Regions from separate parts of the Bradyrhizobium sp. ISRA436 genome, predicted to be linked through region 2. Evidence: predicted binding sites of a transcription regulator. Region 2 holds the regulator's gene; each other region holds the start of a gene.
The links. The regulator PhoB, encoded in region 2, activates phosphate uptake and scavenging genes when phosphate is short. The targets are predictions, from matches to a motif close to TGTCATNNANCTGTCAT.

Region 1: a site for PhoB is predicted at 1,340-1,356, ahead of MTX23_RS23405 (UDP-2,3-diacylglucosamine diphosphatase). Genes of this name have one in related genera too.
Region 3: a site for PhoB is predicted at 1,333-1,349, ahead of MTX23_RS19990 (RNA degradosome polyphosphate kinase). Genes of this name have one in related genera too.

Annotation. Positions count from the first base shown of each region.
Region 1 covers NZ_CP094519.1:4,973,735-4,977,010, reverse strand. The annotation lists gene MTX23_RS23415 (hypothetical protein) at 1-43, opposite strand, end outside; gene MTX23_RS23410 (hypothetical protein) at 811-1,233, opposite strand; gene MTX23_RS23405 (UDP-2,3-diacylglucosamine diphosphatase) at 1,380-2,192, shown strand; gene MTX23_RS23400 (glycosyltransferase family 1 protein) at 2,189-3,276, shown strand, end outside.
Region 2 covers NZ_CP094519.1:7,133,771-7,137,046, reverse strand. The annotation lists gene pstB (phosphate ABC transporter ATP-binding protein PstB) at 1-641, shown strand, start outside; gene phoU (phosphate signaling complex protein PhoU) at 653-1,372, shown strand; gene phoB (phosphate regulon transcriptional regulator PhoB) at 1,431-2,141, shown strand; gene MTX23_RS33175 (GcrA family cell cycle regulator) at 2,240-2,752, opposite strand; gene MTX23_RS33170 (aspartate aminotransferase family protein) at 3,237-3,276, shown strand, end outside.
Region 3 covers NZ_CP094519.1:4,210,431-4,213,706, forward strand. The annotation lists gene MTX23_RS19980 (CDP-alcohol phosphatidyltransferase family protein) at 51-593, shown strand; gene MTX23_RS19985 (chromosomal replication initiator DnaA) at 612-1,289, shown strand; gene MTX23_RS19990 (RNA degradosome polyphosphate kinase) at 1,424-3,276, shown strand, end outside.

The sequences.
Region 1 (3,276 bases), 2.2 Mb from region 2:
TCTCGGGTCCCTCGAGCGACCCGTCCCCAAGGTCGGCTCTCATCTATGGCCCATTGTTTGGCGAAGGCGAGGCCGGGCCTGGATCACAACTCCGGGACTGCAACCGGCGAGCTCCCTTTTGCTATCCGCATGCCGGCTTTGCCTGTTTGGCGCAGAGCGCGCGCTGTCGCCACAACAGCGATTGCACTCCGCCCCCGACGGAGAGTGTACTCTGATACTGAGGACGCCTTAGCTAGCTGGGTCATTTGCGCCTCACGAAGGCTGGATATTACGGAATTTCTATGGCGCCGCGTGGTGATGGCACGTTATTCAACTTCATTGAGCTTCTGGTTCACGGCGACAACATTGCGCGCGCATTCCTTGCCGGTGGACCAAGCCTGATCGTTCTGGTTGACTCAGTGTTTTCTCTGCTGATGAAGATCGGCGACGCCGTTAGAGCCATCGCGCGAGCGCTTGAGTCTCGCAATTTCGTAGTTCGCCAAGTACCGGCATCTGAAATATCTATACGATCACCCGGGGTAGATGACGGTCGTCGACCTCGTGGTGTTAACGCCGGAGAGGGCGTTCTCGATTACCGAGCTCATATTGCGGCTACCGGTCTGACCCGAAGTCGGCGCCTGACGTCGTTGGGGAGCGAAGCAGATGGCGCCGGTGAAACGCTTCCGACTGAGCAGCTTGGCGCGTGAGGATCGAGACCCGGCCAGAGCTAAATTGCTCGCCAGAAGAGAGCTGGCGCCGCTTGCCGGGTTCGCGACCAGCCGTGCCAACCCGGCATCTCCAGCAGGTGGCGGCCTGAAGAAAGGCAATCAGTTAGGCGGACCTTCCGGTGCAACCGTCGCGCACGCCCTTCAGAGCCGCAAGCATCGGCATCGCCTGTGATCGCAAACCCGTCGCCCCCTGCATCGTTACGCCGAAAGCGATGCCAGCATCCTTCTCGTCGCCGTCGATACCGACCGGCCCAAATTGGATATCCACGCCGCCAGATATCGAGTTAAGTTCACGGTCCGATAAGCTGACTGCTTCGATAGGTCCTCTCATGACCGTCTCTTCCGCCGCTGGGGTCAGGTCATCCCTGACGTGCCGCGGATCGTGACGGAGATTAGCGCTTACTGACTGTGATCTACGTAACATTTGAAATTGGCTCGCGACGGCTTTTTTCTTCGTCGCGCCGTCCGGCAATGACGGCGGCTGAACCATCCGAGCGAACATCGAAGCAACCTGTGTTCCACACATCTACGCGCTCCCATGTCGCCAGATTGTCGCACGCCGCTGTTATCGGCAGTGAAGGGGCGTGCAACTGATTCTCGTTAGCTTTCTGGGGGCCTTCGGTCGCGAGGATCGTCATCGCCTTGTCACAGGAATCTGTTAGGTGCACAGGCATGGGAAGTGACTCCTTGAGTGAAGAAAGCCCGGAGCGACGCTTTCGCACTTTGTTCATCTCCGACGTCCATCTCGGAGCCCGCGGTTCGCAAGCCGACCGCCTGCTTGATTTCCTCCGCTCTCACGATGCCGACACGATCTACCTCGTTGGCGATATCGTCGACGGTTGGGCGCTGAAGTCGAACTGGTACTGGCCGCAGACGCACAACGACTTCGTGCAGAAGATGCTGCGCAAGGCGCGCAAGGGCGCGAAGGTGATCTACGTGCCGGGCAACCACGACGAATTTCTGCGCAAATATTACGGCACGCATTTCGGCGGCATCGACGTGGTTGAGAACACCATCCACACTGGCGCCGACGGCAAGCGCTATCTCGTGATCCATGGCGACATCTTCGACCTCGTGGTGCAGAACGCGCGCTGGCTCGCCCATCTCGGCGACAAGGCCTACGACTTCGCGATCCAGATGAATCGCTTCGTGAACTTCTTCCGCAAGATGTTCGGCGTGCCCTACTGGTCGCTGTCGCAGTGGGCCAAGCTGAAGGTCAAGAAGGCGGTGAACTATATCGGCGCATTCGAGGCCACGCTGGCAGGCGAGGCGCGGCGCCACGGCTGCGACGGCGTGATCTGCGGCCACATCCACTACGCGACCATTCATGACGAGCACGGCATCCGCTACATGAACTGCGGCGACTGGGTCGAGAGCTGCACCGCGCTCGCCGAGCATGAGGACGGCCGCTTCGAGATCATCACCTGGACCGATCCGGTGCGCCGCATCGCGCCGGTTCCGCGAGTAACGGCACGCGCTGCATGACGCATATCCTGGTCGCGACCGATGCGTGGCATCCCCAGGTCAACGGGGTTGTCCGCACGCTGACCATGATGGCGCAGGCGGCAAAATCGCTCGGTGTCGAGGTGAGCTTCCTCACGCCGGAATCGTTCCGCACCTTTGCGATGCCGAGCTATCGCGATCTCAGGCTGGCTCTGCCGTATCAAGCGAAGGTTGCCGGTCTGATCGCGGCAGTGAAGCCCGACAGTATCCATATCGCAACCGAAGGGCCGATCGGGCTCTCGGTTCGCCGCTATTGTCGCAAGCGCGGCCTGCCGTTCACGACGAGCTTCCACACCCGCTTTCCCGAGTATGTCTCCGCGCGGTCGCCTGTCCCGGAATCCTGGATCTGGCGCGCGCTGCGCTGGTTCCACAAGCCGAGCCAGGCGGTGATGGCGGCGACACCGGCGCTGGCCGGCGAGTTGCGGCTGCGCGGCTTCCGCAACGTGGTGCTGTGGTCGCGCGGCGTCGATACCGCGCTGTTCCATCCGCGCGATGTCGATCTCTGCCTGCCGCAGCCGGTCTATCTCAGCGTCGGTCGCGTGGCGGTCGAGAAGAATCTCGAGGCCTTCCTCGATCTCGATCTGCCCGGCACCAAGGTCGTGGTCGGAGACGGCCCGGCGCGCGCGGCGCTGGAGCGGAAATACCCGGAGGCCGTGTTTCTCGGCGCGCGCCATGGCGAGGAGCTGGCCGAGATCTACGCCGCGGCCGATGTGTTCGTCTTCCCGAGCCGGACCGATACGTTCGGCCTCGTGCTGCTCGAGGCGCTGGCAAGCGGGCTGCCGGTTGCCGCTTTTCCGGTCACCGGTCCCCTCGACGTGATCGGGGCGGCTCCGGTCGGCGTGCTCGACGAGGATTTGCGCCATGCGTGCCTGGAAGCGCTGAGCATCCCGCGGCAGGCCTGCGTTGATTTTGCCGCGCTCCACACCTGGCAGGCCTCGGCGCGAGTGTTCATCGACCGCGCCCTGAACGTCCGGCCGGTGCCGCGCGACGGCGAGGGCGAAACCATGGAGTTCGGTGCCGAAGAGCACCATTTCGGCGTCCTGCCGGCAACCCAGCCGACGCCGCG
Region 2 (3,276 bases):
CGGGCTGCGGCAAGTCGACCCTGCTGCGCATCTTCAACCGGATGTATGATCTCTATCCGGGCCAGCGTGCCGTCGGCCAGTTGATGCTGGACCAGACCAACATCCTCGACCCCAAGCTCGACCTCAACCTGTTGCGCGCGCGGGTCGGCATGGTGTTCCAGAAACCGACGCCGTTCCCGATGACGATCTACGAGAACATCGCCTTCGGCATCCGTCTCTACGAGAAGATCTCGAAGTCCGAGATGGACGACCGCGTCGAGAAGGCGCTGCGCGGCGGCGCGCTGTGGAATGAGGTCAAGGACAAGCTGAACGCCTCGGGCCTCTCGCTCTCGGGCGGGCAGCAGCAGCGCCTCTGCATCGCCCGCACCGTCGCGGTGCGGCCCGAGGTGATCCTGTTCGACGAGCCGTGCTCGGCCCTCGACCCGATCTCGACCGCCAAGGTCGAGGAGTTGATCCAGGAATTGTCCGAGGACTACACGATCGCGATCGTCACCCACAACATGCAGCAGGCGGCGCGCGTGTCCGACAAGACCGCCTTCATGTATCTTGGTGAACTGATCGAGTTCGACGACACCAACAAGATCTTCACCTCGCCGAGCGATCGACGCACCCAGGACTACATCACCGGCCGGTTCGGCTGAGGAGACACGCGATGGCTTCTGAACATACCGCCAAGGCATTCGACAGCGATCTGCAGGAACTCACGCGCCTGGTCGCCGAGATGGGCGGCCTCGTCGAGCGCATGATCACCGAATCCGTCGACGCGCTGATCCGCCGCGACGTCGCGCTCGGCAAGCGTGTCGTCGCCGCCGACGTCGAGATCGACGGTCTGCAGCACGTCATCGAGGAGCGCGCGGTGCTGACGATCGCGCGCCGCCAGCCGATGGCGATCGACCTGCGCGAGATCGTCGGCGCGATGCGGGTGGCCACGGATCTCGAGCGGATCGGCGACCTCGCCAAGAACATGGGCAAGCGCGTCGCGGCGCTGGAGAGCGATTTCCAGCCGCTGAAGCTGATCCGCGGCCTCGAGCACATGACCGACCTCGTGCTGTCGCAGGTGAAGTCGGTGCTCGACGCCTACGCCGCGCACGACCTGCCGGCCGCGATGGCCGTCTGGAAGGGCGACGAGGAGGTCGACGCGATCTGCACCTCGCTGTTCCGCGAACTGCTCACCTACATGATGGAGGACCCGCGCAACATCTCGTTCTGCATCCATCTGATGTTCTGTGCCAAGAACATCGAGCGGATCGGCGACCACGCCACCAATATCGCCGAAACCGTGTTCTACATGATCGAAGGCCAGCAGATCACCGACAAGCGCCCGAAGGGTGATATGACCACCTTTGCCACCACAGTGCCGGGCAACGGCTAGCTGAGGTGCTTGGTTCGCGTCCGGGCAACGGATCAACACAGAGAAAGAACATAGACCGATGAGCGCACGCATTCTGGTAGTCGAAGACGAGGAAGCGCTGACGACGTTGCTGCGCTACAACCTCGACGCGGAAGGCTACGACGTCGAAACGGTCGGGCGCGGCGACGATGCCGACACAAGGCTGAAGGAGCGTGTTCCCGATCTCGTGGTGCTTGACTGGATGCTGCCGGGCCTGTCCGGCATCGAGTTGTGCCGCCGCTTGCGCGCGCGGCCCGAGACCAAGCAGCTCCCGATCATCATGCTGACTGCGCGCGGCGAGGAGAGCGAGCGGGTCCGCGGCCTCGCCACCGGCGCCGACGATTACATCGTCAAGCCGTTCTCGGTGCCGGAGCTGCTGGCGCGCGTGAAGGGCCTGTTGCGCCGCGCGAGCCCCGAGCGGCTCGCGACTGTGCTGACCTATGGCGACATCGAACTCGACCGCGAGAAGCGCCGCGTGGCGCGCTCGGGCCGTCCGATCGATCTCGGGCCGACCGAGTATCGCCTGCTTGAGTTCTTCCTCGAGCATCCCGGCCGCGTGTTCAGCCGCGAGCAGCTGCTCGACAGCGTCTGGGGCCGCGACATCTATATCGACGAGCGGACCGTCGACGTGCATATCGGCCGGCTGCGCAAGCTGCTCAATCCCGGCCGCGAGCAGGATCCGATCCGCACCGTGCGCGGCGCCGGCTATGCGCTGGACGACCGCTTCGCCAAGGCCGAGCCGCAGCATTAAGCGTGAGTGTCGTCGCGGCGCCTGCCGGGACACATCACCAGGCTCTGCAGGCATAAAAAATCCCCGCTTGCGCGGGGATTTCGTTTCATGAGCTGTGTTTACCGTGTCGGCGGTTTGTTGGCCGGGCGGCGCCGATCGGCGGCCGGCTGGTAGGCGACACGCGAGTGATGCGCGCAATAGGGCAGGCCGGTGAGTGCCTTGCCGCCGCAGAAGAAGAATTCGGGGCTCGAGGGGTCGCCGACCGGCCAATGGCACGTGGCCTCGTTCAGCTCGAGCAGGGACAGCCGCTGGCTCATCGGAACCACATTGTCATAGGCGACCGGATCCGGCTCCAGCTCGACCTCGAAGGCGTGCGCGAGCGCCGTGTTGCCACGCGAGACCGGGCGTGCCACCCGCATCATGTGTTGGGCGGGACGGGCCTTGCGCTGCCGCGGGGCCGCGGTGGAGGGGGCCTTGGCACGGCCGGACAGGCCAAGCCGATGCACTTTGCCGATCACGGCGTTTCGCGTCACATTGCCGAGTTCCGCCGCAATTTGGCTGGCCGACAGGCCCGCCTCCCAGAGCTTCTTCAGCTGCTCGACGCGATCATCGGACCAGGTCAATACCGTCATCGCATTCTTCCCTTCGCCTTGCGCCGGCCAGTCATTGGAGCGGCGCTGCGAGCCAAATCTGACAAATATCCCTGCGGGCAGAATCCCTTAGCCCTCGCCGGACGCGGTTTTGCGCCCGAACGTGTACGCAGAACGAAAGCTACTTAGAGGGTCCAGTACTGCCGCACGAGATGTCGTATCCGACAGGCCAAACGCTACAATATGGCGTGACTCTGGCGCAAGAGTCCGCGGCAGCGCGTCCACATGTTCCCACACTTATGCATTGCAAAGAGGCTTTTCCACCTCACCGGAATGCACCGGATCGCGCGCGTTTCGCATTGCAGGAAGGCCACTTCGTGGCGATTGACAGCGACTGCCCGCAGCATACAATGTTTGCCACGTGCCGCCCGAAAAGGCGGCACGTTTTGTTTTCCGAAGCTGGCCGTTGCTGCGCTGGCGTCAAGGCACGCGGCAATTGTCGGCCTCAAACCCGTCAGTGATTGCCATGACCAATAGCGCCACGTCGCATCTGCTCCCCGTCTTCG
Region 3 (3,276 bases), 2.9 Mb from region 2:
AAGAGCCGGATATTGAGTAAAATCAGGCTTCTAGCCGGGAAGCGACCAAGTTGAGCATTCCGAACATCATTACCCTCGGCCGCATCATCCTGGTGCCGGTGATCGTCTGGGCCATCGTCTCCAGCCAGATGGAGATCGCGTTTGCGATCTTCGTGATCGCCGGGGTCTCGGACGCGGTCGACGGGTTTCTTGCCAAGCGCTTCAACATGACGAGCGAGCTTGGCGCCCTGCTCGATCCGCTAGCCGACAAGGCACTGCTGGTGTCGATCTATGTCTCGCTCGGGATCTGGGGCGCGGTGCCGCGCTGGCTCGTGATCCTCGTCGTGTCGCGCGATATCATGATCGTGTCCGCCGTGATTGTGTCATGGTTGTTCGACAAGCCGGTCGAGATGAAGCCGCTGATGGTGTCGAAGCTCAACACGGTGGCGCAGGTCGCGTTCGCGGCGCTGGTGCTGGCCTCGCTCGGCTTCGGCTTTCAGCCGCACCCCTACGACCTGATCCTGATGGGGCTGGTCACGATCTTTACTTTGGTTTCGGTGTCCCTCTATCTCGTGGAGTGGCTGCGACACATGAGCACGATCGAAGCCCGATAGCCTGGTTTGGAGATTTGTGTGGCAGGTAGCGTTCAACCTCGTCAATTGGCCCTGGCACTGCCGCACGAGGAGAGACTGACGCGAGACGATTTCCTCGAGGGGCCGGCCAACGAAGCCGCGTTGACGCTCGTCGACCGCTGGCCTGACTGGCCGAACCGCATCATGCTGCTGGTCGGGCCGGAGGGCTCCGGCAAGAGCCACCTCGCCGCGATCTGGGCCGAGCACGCCGGCGCGCGCTCGACCTCGGCGCACGCGCTCACTGCGGATGCCGTGCCCGGCGCGCTGGCGACCGGCGCGTTGGTGGTTGAAGACCTCAGGCCGTCGGATTTCGACGAGCGCGCGATGTTCCACCTGATGAATCTCGCGCGCCAGGATGACGCCTTCGTGCTGCTGACGGCCCGCGTATCGCCATCGGCCTTCGAGATCGACCTGCGCGACCTGTGTTCGCGGCTCCGCGCGGTGCCGACGGTGACGCTGCTGCCGCCCGACGATCAGCTGTTCCGCGGCCTCATCGTGAAATTCTGCGCCGACCGCCAGATGACCGTGGACGAGCAGATCGTGAGCTACCTGACCACCCGGATCGAGCGCTCCTATGCCGCCGTCCGGCAAGCGGTCGAGCTGTTGGACACCGAGGCGCTCCGGCTGGGCCGGCCGGTTACGCGGGCACTGGCGGCGGAGTTGTTGCGCGATGCGTGAACGGGGCCGCCCGGCTTGACGGCGGAAGCGGCTGGAACATCAATGTCATCGAAACGTCATCGCAATATCACATGGTCGGTGCGGCTCTCGGCTAGACCGCTCAGGGCCGATGCCTCGGATTGGATCGACATTTAATGGACTCGTCGCAAGCTATTGAAATCAAAGACAAAGAGCCGGATGTTGCCGCACTCCCCGCGATTGCGACCAGCCCCGAGCGATTCATCAATCGCGAGCTCTCCTGGCTGCATTTCAATCGCCGGGTGCTTGAGGAGTCGGTCAACACAGGTCATCCCGTGCTGGAGCGGGTTCGATTCCTGTCGATTTCGGCCAATAACCTTGACGAGTTCTTCATGGTCCGCGTCGCCGGCATCAAGGCGCAGGTCCGTGAAGGCATCCCGGAGCGCAGCCCTGACGGCCTCACCCCGTCCGAGCAGCTCGTTGTGATCAACAAGAACGTGTCGCAGCTCGCCTCCGACCAGCAGGCGATCTGGCGCGACCTCCGCACCATCCTGTCCGAGGTCGGCATCCAGCTCGTCGACGGGCGCGACGTCACCAAGTCCGAGCGGGCCTGGATCGAGGATCACTTCCTCCACAACATCTTCCCGCTGCTGACACCATTGGCGATCGATCCGGCGCATCCGTTCCCGTTCATTCCGAATCTCGGTTTCACCGTCGCCCTGCAACTGTCGCGGATCTCCGACGGCAAGCCGATGAACGCGCTGATCCGCATGCCGGGCAAGATCGACCGCTTCATCCGCTTCCCCTCCAGTAAGGAGGGTGGTCCGGCCCGCCTGATCACGCTGGAACAAGCCACCGGCCTGTTCATCGGCCGTCTGTTCCCCGGCTACACCGTCAAGGGCCAGGGCGCGTTCCGGATCATCCGCGACTCAGAACTGGAAATCGAGGAAGAGGCCGAAGACCTGGTCCGCGTGTTCGAGACCGCGCTGAAGCGGCGCCGGCGCGGATCGGTGATCCGGCTCGAGATCGAGGCCAAGATGCCGGAGGAGCTGCGCAGCTTCGTGCAGCACGCATTGTCGGCGTCCGACGACGAGGTGTTCCTGGTCGACGGCGTGCTCGCGATGAACGAGCTCTCGCAGCTCACGCGCCTCGATCGTCCCGACCTTGAATTCCCGCCCTACGTCCCGCGCCATCCCGAGCGCGTGCGCGATCATGGCGGCGATATCTTCGCAGCCATCCGGCAGAAGGACCTCATCGTCCATCACCCCTATGAATCGTTCGACGTTGTCGTGCAGTTCCTGCAGCAGGCAGCGCGCGATCCCGACGTCGTCGCGATCAAGCAGACGCTCTATCGCACCTCGAACAATTCACCGATCGTACGCGCGCTCGCGGAAGCCGCCGAAGCGGGCAAGTCGGTGACGGCGTTGATCGAATTGAAGGCGCGCTTCGACGAGGAAGCCAACATCCGCTGGGCCCGCGACCTCGAGCGCGCCGGCGTGCAGGTCGTGTACGGCTTCATCGAGCTGAAGACGCACGCCAAGCTGTCGATGGTGGTGCGCCGCGAGGCCGGCAGCCTCACCACCTATGTGCACACCGGCACCGGCAACTATCATCCGGTCACCGCGCGCATCTACACCGACCTCTCCTACTTCACCTCCGACCCGATCATCGGCCGCGACGTTGCGCGCGTATTCAACTACATCACCGGCTATGCCGAACCGAGCGACATCGAGAAGATGGCGGTGTCGCCGCTGACGCTGCGCAAGCGCATCATCGAACACATCCACGACGAGATCGCCCACGTCCGTCACGGACGGCCCGGCGCGATCTGGATGAAGATGAATGCGCTGGTCGATCCCGATATCATCGACGCGCTGTACGAAGCCTCGCAGGCCGGCGTCTCGATCGAGCTTGTGGTGCGCGGCATCTGCTGCCTGCGCCCCGGCTTGCCCGGATTGTCGGAGAACATCCGCGTCAAGTCGGTGATCGGCCGGTTCCTGGAACACGGCCGAATCTACTGCTTCGGCAT